DNA from 4 places in the Glaciimonas sp. OK215 genome. Region 2 is predicted to be linked to each of the others. Evidence: predicted binding sites of a transcription regulator. Region 2 holds the regulator's gene; each other region holds the start of a gene.
What was found. The regulator sigma-54, encoded in region 2, starts transcription at its own class of promoters, with help from an activator protein. The targets are predictions, from matches to a motif close to TGGCANGNAANCTGCTTT.
Positions count from the first base shown of each region.

Region 1 (5,106 bases), 130 kb from region 2:
AACAGAGTGCGAGCAATTCGCGCGCCAATGCCAACGGCGACGTGATCGTGCGTCCGGGCAACAAGCTGCCGGGCATCCCGCAAAATACTTTCAAGCTGCGCCTGGACTATGCGGCGACGCCAAAGTGGAACGTCGGCACCAACCTGATTTATCGCAGTGCGGTTTTTGCGCGCGGCGACGAGAATAATCAGGACGCCAACGGCAAGATCGCCGGCTATACCGTGGTGAATCTCGATACCACTTATGCGCTGACCAAGCAGCTGCAAGTGTTTGCGCGCGTGGATAATTTGTTCAACCGGCAATATGCGAATTTTGGCGTTCTCGGGCAGAATTTTTTCAACGGGCCGGGACACTCCTTCGACGCTGACAACGTCAGCAACGAGCAATTCGTAGCTCCCGGCGCGCCGCGCGGTGCCTGGGTTGGTTTGCGGTACGCGTGGAATTGATTGAAAAATGTTGTGATGGCGCGTCCGCGTGTTGCGACCTGCCAACCCGAGTCAGAATTCTGACCGATAACCTGCCGCAACCCTTGAAAGGTTCCTACGCCATGAAACCAAATTTCTTGCAAAAAAAATGCCCGACATTGTCGTCAGGCGGGTCTTCCGATCGCGCTGCATATGTACCTGGATTGTTCGCCTCCGGCGCGGCTTTATCTTTTGCATTGCTGATGCCTTTACCGTCGATTGCCAGTCCGTTCGCGTATGTCCCGAACGAAAAATCCGGCACCATCTCCATTATCGATTGCGCCAGCGATACCGTCGTCGGGCAAATCAAGGCCGGGACCAAGCCGCGCGGCGTGGCGCTCAGCCACGATGGCAAAACCTTGTACGTCAGCGATCAACCGACCAATGCATTGCTGATTGTCGATCTGGGGAAAAGAGCGGTAGTCGGTACGGTGCCTGTGGGGGAGTCACCCGAAGGCGTCGGCATTTCACCTGCAGGAGACTGGATCGTTGCGGCAAGCGAAATCACGAATTCAGTCAATTTCATCTCGACTGCGACCAATAAACAGGTTTTCAGTATCAAGACCGAGGGAAAAAATCCCGAACACGCGGAATTCAGTCCGGACGGAAAATGGCTGTATGTCAGCGCCGAAGAGGCCGACTCGATCGACATCATCGATGTAGCGAAACGGCAGCAGGTCGCTTCGGTAAAACTGGGCATGCGCCCGCGCGGCATTGCGTTCAAGCCGGATGGCAGCCAGGCTTATATCGCCGCCGAACTTGGCAGCATGGTCTACACGGTGGATGTGGCGACACAAAAAGTCGTCGGGCAGATCAAGGCCGGAAATTATTCGAACGGCGTCACCATGGCGCCGGATGGCAGCCGGGTATATATCTCGAACGGTAAGGACGGCACGATATCGGTCATCGATGTCGCCGGGAATACGGTGGTGGCGACCATCCCGGTCGGCAAGCGGCCCTGGAACATGGCGATCACGCCGGACGGCAAGAAATTGTATGTGGCGAACGGGCGCTCGAATTCCGTTTCCGTCATCGATACCGCAACCAATGCCGTCAGCAAGGAAGTCGTCGTGGGTGCGTTGCCTTGGGGCGTCGTGGTCCGATGAGCGCACTTAGCGGAGTCGCGCTGAACCGGAGCGGGCGCCACGGCTTGACGGTGGTCGTCCTGCATTGGGCGCTTGCGCTCCTGATCATCGGCATGCTGCTGCTGGGCTTTTACATGGCCGGGATCCCGAAGGGGGCACCCGGCCGGGCGTTGTATTTCAACCTGCATAAGTCCTTGGGCGTGCTGGCAGGCCTGCTGATCCTGCTGCGCCTTGGGTGGCGTCTGACGCACGCCGCCGCGCCGCTGCCGGCCAGCATGCCGGGCTGGAGCGCGGCGGCCGCACGCTGGAGCCATCGGCTGCTCTACCTTTGCATGGTGCTGCAGCCAGCGACCGGCTATCTGTCGTCTTCGTTCAATAAGTATGGCATCAGGTTCTTCGGTGCGGCCCTGCCAAACTGGGCCTGGGAGGACCCGCGGATGCGCGATCTGTTCATGGGCTTTCACAAGACCGTTGCCGTCGTGTTTGCTGTGCTGATCGCGCTGCACGTGCTGGCAGCGCTCAAGCATCTGCTCGTCGATCGCGATCGGGTGTTCCAGCGCATGCTTCCTTAGCCCTGACAGGTATGGCACGGATCGGATTGGCGATCAGAATCTGAACAGGCGCACGCCGATGTGATCCGCTTTGACGCATGCCGCGCGTCCTGAATTATCGCTAATCCATGCCGATAAGCAGCTATTTTCCGATCCATTCGCGCGTCGGAAACAGGCGGCCTGGCCCCCTTCAAATTCCCGTGTTTCATGCGCGCCCAGCACGCTTTTTCAGCAGGCGCGAGCGCATGGAAAAGTCTCCCGGACGACGCAGCGGTTTGCCGCAGGCATGCATTTTGCCCATAGCCCGATGCATCGATAGCTGATGCGATTGAAAAAATCAAACGGATAGAGGAGACCTTAATGAAAAAAATATTGCATCGGAAAAAATCGTTATTGGCATTGATGGCGCTTGGCACTATTGCCGGTGGCGCATGCGCGCAATCGTCAGTCACCATTTATGGTGTGGTGGATGCCGGAGTTGCCTTTTTCAACCATCAACAAACACCAACCGGCGGGACCGGTAGCGTGACGGCATTCAACACCGGCGGCGCCAGTCCCAGCATTTTTGGCTTCAAGGGGAGTGAAGATCTGGGCGGCGGTTTGAAAGCCAATTTCGATCTTGAGGGCCACTTCTTTTCGGGCACCGGCGCAGGCGGTCAATGGGGCGGTCTGTTTGGCCGCCAGGCGAATGTCGGCCTTTCCAACAGTTACGCTACCTTGACGCTGGGCAAACAATATTCGCCTGCGGTACTGGCATTTGCCGCAACCGACCCGCGCGGCTTGAAAGAAACTTTTTCCGGCCTGATTTCCTGGGCGCTGACGCAAAGCCCCTTGAATGCCGGCACGGCGACGGCACCCGCCAATTCGAATGCCGTCATCGACGTGTTCGTGGCGAATGCCGTGGGCCTCAGCACCAAAATTGCGGATGTCAATTTGAGCGGCTCGGTCAGCCTGGGCGGCAATGCCGGCAGCAATACCGCGAACCGCGTCATTGCGCTGGGCGCGACCTATACCGGCCCGGTCACGCTGTCGGCGGCTTACCAGTCGGACAATGGGCAGTCGCTCGGGGCGATCGGGGGAAGCGGAATCCAAACCAGAAAATATAGCGTCGGTGCCGGCTATACCTTGGGCGATGCGACGGTGACGCTCAACTACCTGAACAACAAGAATAGCGATCCGGGGTCGAGAGCCGGATTGGCGCAGTATCGCGTGGTTGGCGCCGGCCTGAATTACCGGACTTCGGCAGCCAATAGCGCGACCCTGGCGTACTACTATTCGACCAACAAAGACGGCGTCAGCGATACCTCCAGAACGTGGATACTCAGCGATGACTATGCCTTGTCCAGGCGCACAACCCTTTACGCCCTGGTCTCGGGAGTGAACGCGGGCAGCGGCTATAGCGCCGGTGCGCCGTTCGGCGTGGCAAATAATAATCTGTTCCTTGCCACCGCAGGAAAAACCACCACCGCCGTTGAGTTGGGTATCAAGCATGCCTTCTGATCGATGCGTTATGCGCATTTTGGAACAGTAAATTTATCAGGTGTTCAGAAATATGACAGCTGCGCCAGGCATTGGCAGAGGTGTCGTCGTGACCGGAAGTCGTCTGCTTGTCCTCTGGTCACGAGAAGAACGCAGCGCATCCCGTGTCCGATCGAGGCCGCTGCAGGGCGGTTTCAATGAGCGCGACCCGTGCAAACCGGGCTGGCATGGCGATTGCTGAATAGCTGCAGTGTTCGAAGGTGCCAACTCGGAAGAATTCGATTCCACAACTATATCAACAGGAGCAAGACATGAATCTAGCAGACATCAGCAAACTCGGCGTCGAGAGCCCATTCAAGCAACGCTACGATAATTTTATCGGCGGCAAATTCGTGGCGCCGGTCAACGGCATCTATTTTCAAAATATCACGCCGATTACAGGCCAGGTTTTTTGTGAGGTTGCGCGTTCTACTGCAGAAGATATAGAACTGGCGCTGGACGCGGCACATGCGGCCAAAGCCAGCTGGGGCAAAACCTCGCTTGCGCAACGCGCGAATATCCTCAACAAGATCGCAGACCGGATGGAGGCCAATCTGGAGCGTCTGGCCACGGCCGAGACCATCGACAACGGCAAACCACTCCGCGAAACGATGGCGGCGGATATCCCGCTGGCGATTGATCATTTCCGCTATTTCGCCGGCTGCATTCGCGCACAAGAAGGCAGCGTTGCGCAGATCGATGCGGAAACCTATGCCTACCATTTTCACGAGCCGCTCGGTGTGGTCGGACAGATCATCCCGTGGAACTTCCCGATCCTGATGGCGGTGTGGAAAATGGCGCCGGCGCTCGCAGCCGGAAATTGCATTGTCCTCAAACCCGCCGAGCAAACACCGGCCTCGATCCTGGTCTTGATGGAGCTCATCGCCGACTTGCTGCCGCCCGGCGTACTGAACGTCGTCAACGGTTTCGGCCTGGAAGCAGGCAAGCCACTGGCTTCCAGCAAGCGCATCGCAAAGATTGCATTCACCGGAGAAACCGGTACCGGCCGTCTGATCATGCAGTACGCTGCGCAAAATATCATTCCGGTGACGCTGGAACTGGGTGGGAAATCGCCCAACATCTTTTTCGCCGATGTCATGGATCAGGACGATGCCTTCTTCGACAAATGTCTTGAAGGCTTTGCGATGTTCGCGCTGAATCAGGGGGAAGTCTGCACTTGCCCGTCGCGCGTCCTGATCCAGGAGTCGATCTATGACCGCTTCATGGAACGCGCAGTCAAGCGCGTGGCCGCGATCAAGCAAGGCAATCCGCTCGATATGGCGACCATGATCGGCGCGCAGGCATCGCAAGAGCAGCTTGAAAAAATCCTGTCCTACATGGATATCGGCCGCCAGGAAGGCGCGAAAGCCTTGATCGGCGGTGAGCGCACCACGCTGCCGGGCGACTTGCAGGGCGGCTACTATGTGCAGCCTACGATCTTCGAAGGCCATAACAAGATGCGTATCTTCCAGGAGGAAATCTTTGGCC
Region 1 is NZ_CM173544.1:5,646,364-5,651,469, reverse strand. Features, by position in the region: gene AC3CHX_RS26130 (TonB-dependent receptor) at 1-446, shown strand, start outside; gene AC3CHX_RS26125 (beta-propeller fold lactonase family protein) at 548-1,570, shown strand; gene AC3CHX_RS26120 (cytochrome b) at 1,567-2,121, shown strand; gene AC3CHX_RS26115 (porin) at 2,461-3,600, shown strand; gene adh (aldehyde dehydrogenase) at 3,891-5,106, shown strand, end outside.
Region 1: a site for sigma-54 is predicted at 3,803-3,820, ahead of adh (aldehyde dehydrogenase). Genes of this name have one in related genera too.

Region 2 (5,106 bases):
CGGCGATACGTCGGTCACTGATTTTTTCAGAGAGAAAACTGCTGCGCCATTGAGTGTGAAATTCCTGCCTATGGTGAAGCAAATTACCGATCGTAACGGTGTCTCGGCGCAATACAACGCGACCATGGGATTGGTTGGCAAAACAGGTCTGGTGCCAGGACAAGCTGCGACGGTTGAAGGTTATGTCACGCAACGTGCGCTGGATGGCTTGTTTTACATGATAGGCGAGGAAGAAAAGGCGATTCGTCGCGATCCGATTGGTACCGGCAGTGCGATTATCGGCAAGGTATTCGGTGCGATGAAGCAATGATGGACTGAATCGGGGCCATATTTGTCGGGCTGATCGGACCATCAAACATTACGCCCGCAAATGACTTCCACCAATAACAAAGGGCGCATTGACTGCGCCCTTGCTCATTTGTCAGTATAGAATTTTCTCAATCAGTTTATTGAGCGGATTCTTGCGTTGACGGGTTCAGAGAACCGCTACCATCACGTCGCTGCGACCGGTAATTCCTCGGGCAGATGCTTAATCGCGTCGTGTTGGTGGTTTTGCATTTTGTCCTTATATTTGATCACTTGACGATCGAGCTTGTCGATCAGTAAATCAATGGCAGCGTAAAGGTCATGCGCAATGCTCTCGGCATGCAGGTCTTTGCCTTTAACGCGCAGATTAATTTCAGCTTTTTGGCGTTTTTCTTTCTCGGTGATTTTGTCGATTGTCAGGATCACACTGATATCGATGACCTGATCGAAGTGGCGTTTGATACGCTCCAGTTTGTTTTGCACGTGTTCGCGAATGGCGGGAGTTACGTCGAGGTGATGCCCACTAATTGTGAAGTTCATACAGCGCTCCTATCAAATGTGTCGTTGGCGGTTCGGACTCCGGGTGATCAACTCACGCTGAATCGATCAGTCAGAACACAACGACGGTTGTGCAAACAAGCAAACAGCTACAGAGATTTGCGCAAATTAACCGGCGGAATTCTTAATGCTTCGCGATATTTTGCGACAGTACGGCGAGCTACAACCATACCTTGTTCCGCGAGCATATCGGCAATCTTGCTGTCAGAGAAAGGACTTTTAGAATCTTCCGCTCCTATGAGTTGTTTGATTAACGCCCGTATCGCCGTTGAGGAAGCCTCTCCACCTGCCTCCGTAGCAACATGGCTACCGAAGAAATACTTTAATTCGAACATCCCATGGGGGGTGAGCATGTATTTCTGAGTGGTTACGCGAGAAATGGTGCTCTCGTGTAAACCTAGTGTATCAGCTATTTCGCGCAACACAAGAGGCCGCATGGCGACTGCGCCATGCGAAAAAAAGTTGCGTTGGCGTTCTACAATTGCCTGGGCGACACGCAAAATTGTATCGAAGCGCTGCCGCATGTTCTTGATCAGCCATTTGGCCTCCTGCAATTGCGAATTGAGCGATCCTTCGCCCTTACTTTGTTTGAGGATGTTGGCGTAAAGTGCGTTGACGCGCAGTCTTGGCATAACGTCATTGTTGAGCATCACCTGCCAGCCATTCTTGGCCCGTCTGACAATCACGTCTGGCACCACGTAGTCCGAGGTGTTGCCGGCGAAGGTAGCGCCTGGATGCGGATTGCATTGCTTGATCACCACCTGCGCTTCGCGCAAATCTTCGTCATCGCAATCCAGCGCTTTCTTGATTTTATTGAAATCGCGCTGGGCAAATAAGGTCAGATAATCTTGCACAATTGTCAGCGCCAGACGGCGGGTGACAAAAGGGATCTTGGGAAAAGCCTTAATTTGCAGTGCCAGACATTCAGAGGCGTCGCGGGCGCCGACTCCGGTCGGATCGAAGCTTTGGACCATCTTCAATGCCGTCAATAGTTCTTCGACTTCGATCTCCAACTGCTCGGGCAGACGCGCGTAAATATCCTCCAGCGTTTCCTCCAGATAGCCATTCTCGTCAAGTGCATCAATGATCAATTCAATGAGCGCACGGTCGCGTTGCTGGTCCACCGCTTCACGCATCTGCTCCAGTAAATGCTCGCGTAGAGTCGATTCGTGTGCTTCCAGTTGGGGCCTTGCATCCTCGTCGTCCGGTGCCTTGGCGCTACGGGCGACGTCGTCAAAACTCCATTCGCTATCACCGCCGCCGTCAACGTTTTCCTGACTGTTTTCGCCGGCTTCCTGAACTTCGCCGCCAGCTTCCGGTTCGGTTGGCGAGCTGCTGACTTCGCTGTCGCCAGTCGGCGCATCCATGGTTGATGCGGTGCCGCTGATGGCACCGTCGGCCAATAACCGGACCGAGTTGTCGAGCGGATCGTCGAGGCGTTCCAGTAGCGGATTATCAGAGAGGATCTGTTCCAGTTCCTGGTGCAGCTCCAGCGTCGATAACTGCAGCAACCGTATGGATTGTTGCAGTTGCGGGGTCAGCGCCAGGTGTTGCGAGGTGCGGAGTTGGAGAGACTGTTTCATCGGTGCCTGGGACTCGGTTACATGCGGAAGTGTTCACCCAGATAGACCCGTCGCACTGATTCATTGGCGATGATGTCGTCCGGACTGCCGCTGGCCAGCACGCTGCCCTGGTTGATGATGTAGGCGCGATCGCAAATGCCGAGCGTTTCGCGCACGTTATGGTCGGTGATCAGGACGCCGATGCCGCGCTCTTTCAGGAAGCGGACGATGCGTTGAATTTCGATCACGGCAATCGGATCGATCCCGGCGAATGGTTCGTCCAGCAGCACGAAACGTGGATTAGTCGCCAGCGCCCGGGCGATTTCGACGCGCCGCCGTTCACCGCCGGACAACGACAATGCCTGACTTTCGCGCAGCTTATCAATTTGCAATTCCTGCAGCAGGGATTCCAGCTTGTCCGAGATTTGTTTTTTGGTGAGGCCGCTGCCATTCGGGCGCTGCAGTTCAAGTACCGCACGGATATTATCTTCCACCGTCAGTTTACGGAATACCGATGCCTCTTGCGGCAAGTAGGACAGACCAAGCACGGCGCGTTGATGAATCGGCAAGCGCGAGATGTCGATGCCATCCAGGTCAATCGCTCCGCCATCCGATGGCACCAGGCCGACGATCATGTAGAACGAGGTCGTTTTGCCGGCGCCGTTGGGGCCGAGCAGGCCGACCACTTCGCCATTTTTTACCTTCAACGACACGTCATGCACGACCTGGCGCGCACCATAACTTTTTTGCAACCCTGTGACGATCAGCGTGCTGGAGCTAGCGGCGGTCATCTCATTTCCCCTTCGGTTGGATGACGGCTTTGATGCGCCCGGATCCTGGCTGGCTGGTGCCGGAAACATCGTTGTTGACCGAGTAGAACTCGGCCCGGCTATCGTACGAGATGAATTCGCCGTTGACGACATCGGTAGGCTTGCTGCCTTGCAGGCGTCGCATCTGGGCCTTTGAAAATAATTTGACGATTTCGGTTTTGTCATCGTATTCGATACGTTCAGCTTCGCCGTCGATCCACAGGTCAGGACCGCCGTCGCGCTTCTGGCGGAAGGTGGCAAGACCGCCTGGCGCCGCATACAGGGTGGCGAACTGGTAGCCGGATGGATCGGTGGTGACGACCACCTTGTTGGCTTTCATTACCAGTGTGCCGCGCGTCAAGACGACATTGCCGGTAAAGATCTTGATCTGCTTGACGTCATCCAGGGTGAACTGATTCGCTTCTACATTCGACGGTTTATCGGCATCGGCTTTCTCGGCGCGCGCACCCGACATCAACATCAGTTGCAATGCAAGTAGCGATAAAAAAAGAACACGTTTCATAAAAAGTCCTGAAAAAAGGATAACGTCACAAGGCATTATCTGGGTATGCGAGCGGCTTGCTTACGGTTGGCGCGGTGCCGCGCGATAGGTGCCGCGGACATTGCTCAGCAGGCGCAATTCTCGCGTCGCGTTGTTGGCATACATGCCGGTACCCGTCATTTTCGATTGGTCGATCGTGATCTCGACCGGCTTGTCGCTTTTCATGATGTCGTCGTCAGGCAACAGCAACAGGTAGTCGGACTGCAAATGGAGCTTCGAGGACTTTGCGGTTGCCGGGCGATCCGCGTTGACATTGCCATACATATTGACTTTGCTATTGTTGTCTTCGATCTTGGCGGTGTCGGAGCGCAAGGTCATTGGCGGGCTTTCTTTGTCCAGGCTGTGGATCACCGGCAGCGTTACGTCAAATGAGTCGTCGCCGGGATTGTGCGTCAGGCGCTGTCCGGAGATGTTGTAGCGCGGCTGGCCATTGACGGCCAGTTGCACATAGTTAAATTTTTCGACGTAATAGTCAGGCGCAACACGCGGCGCGCGCGGCATCATTTGCTCAGTATCTTTACGCATCACTTCCATGATCCAGAAGCTGCCCAGCGTCAGTGCCACGCACAGCGCCAGCAGCAACATGAAACGGAGGCGAAAGGTTGAACGCAGGTTTTTCATACAGCCTTCAGCACCCGGGAATGGCGCTCAAATACGGTGCCAGAGCAGCTTCATACTTGTTTTGAGCACGGAGAATCAAATCGCATACTTCACGCGCTGCGCCATGGCCGCCGCTGGCCTGTGTGACGTAGTGCACGCGCGATCTGACTTCGTGATGGCCGTTAGGAACGCTGACAGCGAAGCCGGCGCGCGCCAGAATCGGCAGGTCAATGATGTCGTCGCCAATAAAGCCGCAGCCATCCGCCGTTAGCTTGAGCTGCGCCAATAACGCCAGGAACGCGGCATGTTTGTCATGCACGCCCTGATGGACATGCGTGATACCGAGATCGCTGGCGCGACGGCTGACAATTGCCGATTGACGGGCGCTGATGATGGCGGTGGCGATGCCTGCCTGTTGCAGCAGTTTGATGCCCAGACCATCGAGCACATTGAAGCGTTTCAGCTGTTCGCCGTCAGCACCAAACAACAGGCCGCCATCAGTCAGAACGCCATCGACGTCAAAAATCATCAGCCGGACTTGCGCTGCGCGGACCAATACTTCCGCACTCGCGCCGACGGTGTTGTCGATGACAGCCATCAAATCACCTTGGCGCGGGTCAGGTCGTGGATATGCAGCGCCCCGACCAGCGTGCCGTCGAGATCCGTCACCAGCAACTGATTGATGCGGAACTTCTCCATTATCTGTACC
Region 2 is NZ_CM173544.1:5,514,216-5,519,321, reverse strand. Features, by position in the region: gene AC3CHX_RS25445 (DUF4197 domain-containing protein) at 1-310, shown strand, start outside; gene hpf (ribosome hibernation-promoting factor, HPF/YfiA family) at 493-846, opposite strand; gene AC3CHX_RS25435 (RNA polymerase factor sigma-54) at 954-2,447, opposite strand; gene lptB (LPS export ABC transporter ATP-binding protein) at 2,465-3,217, opposite strand; gene lptA (lipopolysaccharide transport periplasmic protein LptA) at 3,219-3,758, opposite strand; gene lptC (LPS export ABC transporter periplasmic protein LptC) at 3,819-4,418, opposite strand; gene AC3CHX_RS25415 (KdsC family phosphatase) at 4,426-4,995, opposite strand; gene AC3CHX_RS25410 (KpsF/GutQ family sugar-phosphate isomerase) at 4,995-5,106, opposite strand, start outside.

Region 3 (5,106 bases), 2.1 Mb from region 2:
GGTTGGATGGTCCGGCAATGTTGCGCACCACGGAGGACAGGTCGAACCTGATGACGCGCTCGTACTCGGCGTTCTTCAGGCTGTCAGCCCACAGGCCGGTTTCCCTGGCGTAAAGTTCCACCAGTTTGACCAGCGCATCGTCGCGGCCGGTGAGCTTCAGGTATTTGATGGTTTGTTCGTCGATGTAAAACATCGCGGCGGTGGAGCCGAACTCCGGCGCCATGTTGGAAATGGTCGCGCGGTCGCCCAGCGTCAGGTGGGAGGCACCTTCACCGTAGAACTCGAGATAAGAGGACACGACCTTCTGCGCACGCAGGAACTCGGTCAGCGCCAGCACGATGTCGGTCGCAGTGATGCCCGGCTGCGGCTTGCCGCTCAGCTCCACACCGATGATGTCCGGCAGGCGCATCCAGGAGGCGCGGCCCAGCATCACGCTTTCCGCTTCCAGACCGCCTACACCGATGGCCAGCACGCCCAGCGCATCCACCATCGGGGTGTGGCTGTCGGTGCCGATCAGGGTATCCGGGAAGGCGACGCCATCTTTCACCTGCACCACCGGCGACATGCGCTCGAGGTTGATCTGGTGCAGGATGCCGTTGCCCGGCGGGATCACGTCGACATTCTTGAATGCCTTTTTGGTCCAGTTGATGAAGTCGAAGCGGTCTTCGTTGCGCCGGTCTTCGATGGCGCGGTTCTTATCGAACGCGTCGGTATCGAAGCCGCCGCACTCGACGGCCAGCGAGTGGTCTACCACCAGCTGCGTCGGTACGACCGGGTTGACCAGGGCCGGGTCCCCGCCCTGGGCGGCAATGGCGTCACGCAGACCCGCGAGGTCGACCAGCGCGGTCTGGCCCAGGATGTCATGACACACCACACGGGCCGGGAACCACGGGAAGTCCAGGTCGCGCTTGCGCTCGATGAACTGCTGCAGGGATGCGGTCAGGGTCGCAGGGTCGCAGCGGCGCACGAGGTTCTCGGCCAGCACGCGCGAGGTGTACGGCAGTTTGTCGTAGGCGCCAGGCTGGATGGCATCGACCGCGGCCCGCGTATCGAAGAAATCCAGCTTGGTGCCGGGCAGGGGTTTGCGGTTTGCTGTGTTCATGGCTCAGTCAGGAAAGAAGGTAATGATCAGGGGTGAGGCTTGGCCGGCCCGGACTGCAGAGCGTCCGGGTCGACCTTCCTGTGCAAGACAAAGATGACTAGCGTTTGGCGATGGGCACGAACGCCAGATCGTCCGGGCCGACATAATTGGCCGATGGGCGAATGATCTTGTTATCGATGCGCTGCTCGATCACGTGCGCGGCCCAGCCGGACGTACGGGAAATCACGAACAACGGTGTAAACATCGCGGTCGGAACACCCATCATGTGGTACGAGACGGCCGAGAACCAGTCCAGGTTCGGGAACATCTTCTTGACTTCCCACATCACGGTTTCCAGACGCTCGGCGATGTCGAACATCGCTGTCGAACCGGCGTCCGCCGACAACTTGCGCGCGACTTCCTTGATGACCTTGTTGCGCGGATCGGACACGGTATACACCGGATGGCCGAAACCGATCACGACTTCCTTGTTCTCTACCCGGTTTCTGATGTCCGCTTCCGCTTCATCCGGATTCTCGTAACGCTTCTGGATTTCGAACGCGGCTTCATTCGCGCCGCCGTGTTTCGGGCCGCGCAAGGCGCCGATTGCGCCGGTGATGGCGGAGTAAATATCGGAGCCGGTGCCGGCAATGACGCGGCCGGTGAAAGTGGAGGCATTGAATTCGTGTTCTGCGTACAGGATCAGCGAAGTGTGCATCGCTCTTTCCCATGCGGCGGACGGTTTCACGCCATGCAGCAGGTGCAGGAAATGGCCGCCGATGGAATCGTCGTCGGTTTCGACTTCAATGCGGCGGCCGTTGGTGCTGAAGTGATACCAGTACAGCAACATGGAACCGAATGACGCCATCAGGCGGTCGGCGATGTCGCGTGCGCCCGGCGTGTTGTGGTCGTCTTTCTCAGGCAAGGTGCAGCCGAGCACCGAGACGCCGGTGCGCATCACGTCCATCGGGTGCGATGCGGCAGGCAGCGCTTCCAGCGCGGCCTTGACGCTGGCCGGCAAGCCGCGCAAGGATTTCAGCTTGGCCTTGTAGCCCTTGAGTTCGGCGGCCGTCGGCAGCTTGCCGTGTACCAGCAGATAGGCGATTTCCTCGAATTCGCAGGTTTCGGCGATATCCAGGATGTCATAGCCGCGGTAATGCAGGTCGTTGCCGGTCTTGCCGACGGAACACAGTGCAGTGTTGCCTGCGGTTACGCCGGACAGCGCGACGGATTTTTTCGGTTTGAAACCGCTTGCTTGTGCTTCGCTCATTTTTTAGTCTCCTGACGGGAAAGAATGGTAGTGATCGGGATGTCTTATTTTTTCTGGGCCGCAAACAAGGCATCCAGATGCTGCTCGAAATCGTGATAGTTGATCCGGTCATACAATTCCATACGGGTTTGCATGGTATCGACCACGTTCTGTTGCGTGCCGTCGCGGCGGATGGCGGTGTACACGTTTTCGGCGGCCTTGTTCATGGCACGGAAGGCCGACAGCGGATACAGCACCAGGCCGACATCGGCTGATTTCAGTTCTTCCACCGTAAACAGCGGTGTGGAGCCGAATTCGGTGATGTTGGCCAGCACCGGCACCTTGACGGCAGCCGCAAACTGCTTGTACATCGCCAGCTCTGTAATCGCTTCCGGGAAGATCATGTCGGCCCCGGCTTCGACGCAGGCGATTGCACGCTCCAGCGCCGATTCCAGTCCTTCGACTGCGAGCGCATCGGTACGCGCCATGATCACGAAATTCTCGTCGGTGCGGGCATCGACTGCGGCCTTGATACGGTCGACCATTTCCTGCTTGCTGACGATTTCCTTGTTCGGACGATGACCGCAGCGCTTGGCGCCGACCTGATCCTCGATGTGGATCGCTGCCGCGCCGAACTTGATCATCGCTTTGACGGTACGCGCCACATTGAAGGCGCTGGCGCCGAAACCGGTATCCACATCGACCAGCAAAGGCAGGTCGCAGACATCGGTGATGCGGCGTACGTCGGTCAGCACGTCGTCCAGATTGGAAATGCCGAGGTCGGGCAAGCCCAGCGACCCGGCCGCGACACCGCCGCCGGACAGGTAAATCGCCTTGAAACCGGCCCGCTTGGCCAGCAATGCGTGATTGGCGTTGATCGCGCCGACCACTTGCAACGGGGATTCTTCTTGCATCGCCTTGCGGAAGGCAGCGCCTGCTGAATATTGACTCATGTCTTCTCCTGATGGTTGGCTAGTTGTTTCATGCAGACATCTGCACTGGGACTTTCCAGCTATAGAGCAATCACCGTGCCAAGTATGGCACGGTAGCCGGACAAGCATGCTGAAACGAAAAATAAGCCAATAAAATCAATTACCTACGCAATAACACGGCAACAATGCAAATTGATCGAATACGGAAACAAGCAATAAAATTGTTTCAATCCATGTTACATTGACGAATATTGAAACACCACTGTAAAACATATTTGAAACATGCCAACTCCACCTCCCGCCCGACGTGATGCCAGCGACCCCAGCCACACCCCGGTGATCTGGACCGTCTCGGTGTCGCGCCTGTCCGACCTGTTTCGCGACATTACGCTGGAATACGACGACCGTGCAATTATCGAGCCTATCGATCTGGGATTCGACGAGGCCGCGCGCCACATCCGGGAACGGATGGAAACCGAGCGCTGCGACGCGGTGATCGCCGCCGGGTCCAACGGCGCCTATCTGAAAAGCCGGCTCTCGGTGCCGGTCGTGATCGCCAAGGCCAGTGGCTTCGACGTGCTGCAGGCATTGTCGCGCGCGCGCCAGATCACGCCCGACATCGGCATCATCACGTATCAGTCCACGATGCCGGTGCTCAAGGAATTCCAGAACGCATTCGGTATTAACATTCTGCAACGCAACTATGCAACCGAAGAAGATGCGCGGGCACAAATCAATGAACTCAAGGCCAGCGGCGTCAAGGCGATTGTCGGCGCCGGCCTGATCACCGACCTGGCCGAAGAAGCCGGGCTGGCCGCGGTATTCGTGTATTCCGCCGCATCGATCCGCCAGGCCTTCGACGATGCGCTGGAGATCGCGCGCCTGACGCAACTGGAATCGCGCCGCAGCAGCAGCACGCCGGTGGCCGACACGCTGCGCGCCAAACACGGCCTCAACGATTTGCGCGGCGATTCGGCGCTGATGGAAACCCTGCGCCAATCGATCGTGCTATATGCCAAATCGCAGGCCACGGTGCTGATCCATGGCGAAACCGGCACCGGCAAGGAACTGGTCGCGCAAGCGATTCACCGCGAAAACCCGCGCGCGATCATCGGCAACAAGCCATTTGTCGCGGTCAACTGCGGCGCGATTGCGGAATCGCTGCTGGAGTCGGAACTGTTCGGCTATGAAGAAGGCGCATTCACCGGCTCGCGCCGCGGCGGGCACGCCGGCCTGTTCGAAGCGGCCCATCGCGGCACGCTGTTTCTGGATGAAATCGGCGAAATGCCGCTGACGCTGCAAACCCGCTTGCTGCGGGTACTGGAAGAACGCGAAGTGGTACGGGTCGGCGGCACCCGGCCGATTCCGGTCGATGTCCGCATCATCAGCGCCACCCATTGCGACCTGGAACAGCGCATCCGCGAAGGCCGTTTCCGCGCCGACCTGTTTTATCGCCTGGCTGTGTTGCGCCTGACACTGGCGCCGCTGCGTGAACGCCCGGAGGACCTGATCGCTCTGGCCGAATGGTGCCTGAAAAAAGCGCTGGCTGCCCTGGGCGCCCGTCCGCACCCGAATCTGCATGCCGAAATCGTCGCCTGCGCACCCCTGCTCAGCGCCTATGCCTGGCCCGGCAATGTGCGCGAAGTACGCAACCTGATGGAAAGACTGGCACTGTTCCTGGCGGCCGAACCGCTGCAGGCACTGTCACCCGGCTTCATCATCAGCGTCGCGCCGGAATTTATCCAGGCATCGATGCCAACGCCGGCAATCGCGCAGGCAGCCTCCAGCGCCGCGCCACAGGCCGCTGAAAGCATCACGCAAGTACTGGCCCGTTTTGATGGCAA
Region 3 is NZ_CM173544.1:3,378,678-3,383,783, forward strand. Features, by position in the region: gene acnD (Fe/S-dependent 2-methylisocitrate dehydratase AcnD) at 1-1,102, opposite strand, end outside; gene prpC (bifunctional 2-methylcitrate synthase/citrate synthase) at 1,200-2,351, opposite strand; gene prpB (methylisocitrate lyase) at 2,396-3,283, opposite strand; gene prpR (propionate catabolism operon regulatory protein PrpR) at 3,545-5,106, shown strand, end outside.
Region 3: a site for sigma-54 is predicted at 3,347-3,364, ahead of prpB (methylisocitrate lyase). Genes of this name have one in related genera too.

Region 4 (5,106 bases), 690 kb from region 2:
ACGGCCCAGCCGGCATGCAACGGCGGCAAAACGTTTTGTTCATTCAGATTTTCCAGTATTGACGGAATGCCTGACGACAGATCATTGTTTAGCAAAATCGTGCATGGATCGAAATTTTTCAACCCCAGACGACGACCGTTTTGCGAGCGTTCCAACGGCTCCAGCGTCACGGTCGTGCCATCCGGCAATTCAATCGTCACTGGCTCGGTAACATCGTCGGATAGCGATCCGAGCCGCACATTCAAGCCAGTCTGACGGAAAATTTGCATCAGGCGCGCAACATTCTGCAAATAGAACGTGTTGCGGGTATGCAACTCCGGCAACAGCAGCAGGTTCTTTGCATCCGGACAATATTTCTCAATCGCCGCCATGGCGGCCTGCACCGCTAGCGGCAACATTTCCGGTGACAAATTATTAAATCCACCCGGGAACAGGTTGGTGTCCACCGGGGCCAGTTTGAAGCCGGAATTACGCAAATCGACCGAGCAATAAAACGGTGGCGTGTGCTCCTGCCACTCCATCCGAAACCAACGCTCAATCGCCGGCGTGGCGGTGAGGATTTTCTTTTCGAGATCAAGTAGCGGGCCGTTCAGGGCGGTGACGAGGTGCGGAACCATAGAAATTCTTAAACTTTCATATAACCCGGAAACAGCAGATGACCGCCTCAAGGTGTCGATAAGACATTGATTACATTGAATATTTCTTCAATCAACACAGTCACACGCTACCCGCACGATTGCACGCTTTTAAGCGCCGGCGGTGCTTGTTTATCAAGCCTCGGCTGTGCTTGAATGACCTCGATTTTAACGGGAATTGCCGTATTCCGCCGCGCGAAAGCCAGGTATCGGACGCTGAGATCAACCACGCAGAGTCGATAACATTAGGGCAATTTGACGTTTTTAAAGCCCCAAACGTGAAAAAGCGCCCTGATCAGGGCGCTTTTATTTACTTAAAACAACTCATCAGTACCAACTACCAAATCGCCGCCGGACCAAACCGTGTCCGGTTGGCTACCGACACTTAACCGTGATAAGCCGATTCGCCGTGGCTGGAAATATCCAGACCTTCGCGCTCTTCTTCTTCCGTGACACGCAGTCCGATCACGATGTCGACCAGTTTGAAAGCGATGAACGCCACCACACTGGACCAGATCACGGTAGTCAGCACGCCTTGCAACTGAATCCAGACTTGACCGCTAATCGAATAGTCAGGGGCGACAGCGTTGGTAACATAGTCATAAATACCAGTGCCGCCGAGGCTAGGCGCAGCGAACACGCCGGTCAGCAATGCGCCAAGGATACCGCCCACGCCATGCACACCGAAGACGTCCAGCGAGTCATCCGCACCGAGGATTTTTTTCAAGCCGGTCACGCCCCACAAACAAGCAAAGCCCGCAATCAAACCCAGCGCCAGGGCGCCGCCCACACCGACGAAACCCGCAGCCGGCGTAATCGCGACCAGACCCGCAACAGCACCCGAGGCACCACCCAGCATGGAAGGCTTACCTTTGCCAACCCACTCGCCCAGGCTCCAGGTCAGCACCGCACCAGCTGTTGCAACCAGCGTGTTGATGAAGGCCAGTGCTGCACCGCCGTTGGCTTCCAGACCGGAGCCGGCGTTGAAACCAAACCAGCCGAACCACAGCAACGAAGCACCAACCATGGTCAATGTCAGGCTATGTGGCTTGAAGGCTTCCTTGCCGTAGCCTACGCGTTTGCCGATCACGTAAGCGCCAACCAGGCCGGCAACCGCGGCATTGATATGCACCACGGTACCGCCGGCGAAATCCAGCGCGCCTTTTTGGAATAGCCAGCCGCCAAGCGCCGTCTGTTTTGCCGCAGCAGCAGCGTCGGTGTAACCATCCGGGCCAGGCCAGAACCACACCATGTGCGCGATCGGCAGGTAAGAGAAAGTGAACCACAGCACGGTAAACAGCAGGATCGCCGAGAACTTCGCACGTTCAGCAAATGCACCGATCACCAGCGCACAGGTGATTGCGGCGAATGCACCTTGGAACACGACGAAGGCGAACTCCGGCAATACCACGCCTTTGCTGAAGGTTGCCGCCAGCGAGTCAGGCGTCATGCCACGCAGGAACAGCCTGCTAAAGCCGCCAAAGAAATCATTCCCTTCGGTGAACGCAATGCTGTAGCCATACACGACCCACAGCACAATCACCAGCGAGAAAATGGTAAAACATTGCATCAGCACCGACAACATGTTCTTGCTACGGACCAGGCCGCCATAGAACAGGCCGAGACCCGGCAACGTCATCAAAATCACGAAGGCGGTACACGTTAGCATCCAGGCTGTGTCGCCTTTGTTAGGTACCGCTGGTGCTGCAGCCGCAGCCGCAGGCGCTGCTGCTGTGGCAGCTGGAGCAGCCGCCACGGCAGCAGCAGGTGCAGCCGTCGAAGCCGCACTTGCCGCCACGCTGGCAGCGCTGGCGGCCGCAGCTGACGCCGAAGCGTCATCGGCGGCAGAAGCTGGCTGCATGAAACCGACCGTAAGCGTCAGCGCGCCAAGTGCCAGAAACGCGGCAATCTTTCGTTTGATATTCATTTTCACTATCCCCTTCTTAGATGGCATCTTTGCCGGTTTCACCGGTACGAATACGAATAACTTCCTGCAAATCGAAAACGAATATCTTGCCGTCACCGATCTTGCCGGTCCGTGCTGCCGTTTCGATCGCTTCTACCGCGCGCTCCAGAATCCCGTCATCCACCGCCGCTTCAATTTTGGTTTTCGGCAAAAAATCGACGACATACTCTGCGCCGCGATACAACTCGGTATGCCCCTTCTGGCGGCCAAAACCTTTTACCTCTGTGACCGTAATCCCTTGCACGCCGATAGCCGACAACGCTTCGCGCACCTCGTCCAGCTTGAATGGTTTGATAATCGCAGTGATCAGTTTCATATTGGCCTCAGTTAGATAGTTTTTGCGAGAGAGAAGACCACGCCGTTTTTGCCGAGATTTTTACCATCGGGGCTGACATACGCGCCATTCTTGGCATCGGTACCGACAAATGCTGCGCCCAGAGTCACGCCATACAGGCTGTCAAAGGTTTTGCTAACGCCGACCTTCCAGTCGTTATAGCTGGCAAAACTGAAGTGTTCGACTGTTTGGTGACCATAATGCAAGCCCAGTGTGACACCGGCACCGACATCGATATTCGCACCGAGATCGTAATAAGCGCTGTTCTTGCTATCGACCGTGCCGAACAAGTTGGTCAGCGCGTGCGAATACTTGAAGTAAGCCGGACCGTAGCCGAGCTGACCATACAACTCGAAGGTATCGGCATTCTTGGCGATAGTGCTTAAGTTATTGTCGGGATAGTAATAATACAGACCGCCGACGTCATAGGTAAACCCGCCAGGCAGATCACCGCGCTTACCTGCGTATAGATCCCACTCAATAGGGCCTTTGCCGTTACCGCCGGCGCTATTCACCGCATCCTTGATCCACTTGATGTTAGACAACCAGGTACCTGCGTACAGGCCGGTCGGATTGTTGGTGTAATCCACACCACCCTGCACAGCCGGATCAAAGCGGGTTTGCGAAATACCGCGGAAACGGTAGTCATTTACCACGCCGATGTTATAAGCGACCTGATTATCCGGCACGGGCGCTGCGGCAGCAGCCGGAGCCGGAGCTGGAACTGCATCGTCTGCATGGGCAAAACCGACAACCAATGTTGTTGCTACTGCGGTGGCAAGTATTAGCTTGTGAGTCAGCTTTTTCATCGTTTATCCCTGTTGAGTATGTAATTAATATGAAAAAATGGAGAGGCGGTAAAGTTCAAACTCTCTATAGCAGGACCCATGCCAACGTGTTGTAGGTGCTTTTGCCGCCATTTATAATCGTTTTTGTGTTTAACCCAAGCCATCTCCTCCTGTTGAAGCAACAACAGCGGCTTTTTGCACCATAGGGAAGCACATCGACTGCGTGCGCACTACTTCGGTGCACAAATAAGCACCAGGCTGGACTAGTAAATTGTGAATAGCGTGGCTCTTTCACAGGATCGGCTTGTCTCCTAAGATAGCAAATGCCTGTTTGATACTAAAACCGGATTATCAGGAGATGCCAATATGTCAGTACCAGCAAAAATCACCATCCACCCGCTGACCACCTCCGACCAGCAAACATGGCTGGCGTTATGGCAGGGTTATCAGGCTTTTTACAAAGTCGAGATTGGGGCAAGCACCAGCCAGCTAACCTGGCGCCGCTTGCTTGATCCGGATGAGCCGATGTTCGGCGCACTGGCACTGGTGGACGGCGAGGCGGTCGGTCTGGTGCACTGGATATTTCACCGCTCAAGCTGGACCGTGGGCAATTACTGTTACCTGCAGGACCTGTTCGTCGCCGCGCACCAGCGCGGCGGCGGTATCGGCCGCCAATTGATTGAACATGTGTATGCGGCGGCAAAAGCGGCCAATTGTTCACGCGTGCACTGGCTGAAGCATGAGAGCAACGACACCGCGATGCAACTTTACGACCGGATCGCGGAACGCCCTGGCTTCGTGCAATACCGAAAACGGCTGGATTAGCGCGGATGGACAGCATATTGGTTCGTGCCGCACGCTAGAGATTGCCTTAAGAGGCACGTCAACTTTCAACGTCACCTGCAGTCGCATGGGGTATCATTTTTGTTCCTACCCATTTTTAGCATCCAGAGGAACATCATGAGCAAGCCCAATTTTTTTGAAGACATGCAATCCAAGATTAACCAGGCGATCGAAAACTCGCCAGCCAAAGACATCGAAAAAAACGTCAAGGCGATGCTGAGTAGCGGTTTCTCGAAACTCGATCTGGTCACCCGTGAAGAGTTTGATGTGCAAGCGCAGGTGCTGGCAACGACCCGCGAAAAACTGGAAGCACTGGAAGCCCGCGTCACCGAACTCGAAGCACAATTGAAGCGTCCATGAAAATGCGCCACCGGCAACATCGATGACGCTGGCGGTATTAAAAAGCCGGGCGCTGGCAGGCATGCAGGCGCCGGAAGTCACGGTTGAAGTGCACCTGGCGAACGGGCTGCCATCTTTTACGATCGTCGGTTTGCCGGAAACCGAGGTCAAGGAATCCAAAGACCGGGTCCGTGCCGCGCT
Region 4 is NZ_CM173544.1:6,199,992-6,205,097, reverse strand. Features, by position in the region: gene gshA (glutamate--cysteine ligase) at 1-617, opposite strand, end outside; gene amt (ammonium transporter) at 1,021-2,562, opposite strand; gene AC3CHX_RS28725 (P-II family nitrogen regulator) at 2,579-2,917, opposite strand; gene AC3CHX_RS28720 (TorF family putative porin) at 2,929-3,744, opposite strand; gene AC3CHX_RS28715 (GNAT family N-acetyltransferase) at 4,090-4,548, shown strand; gene AC3CHX_RS28710 (accessory factor UbiK family protein) at 4,684-4,926, shown strand; gene AC3CHX_RS28705 (YifB family Mg chelatase-like AAA ATPase) at 4,949-5,106, shown strand, end outside.
Region 4: a site for sigma-54 is predicted at 3,811-3,828, ahead of AC3CHX_RS28720 (TorF family putative porin). Genes of this name have one in related genera too.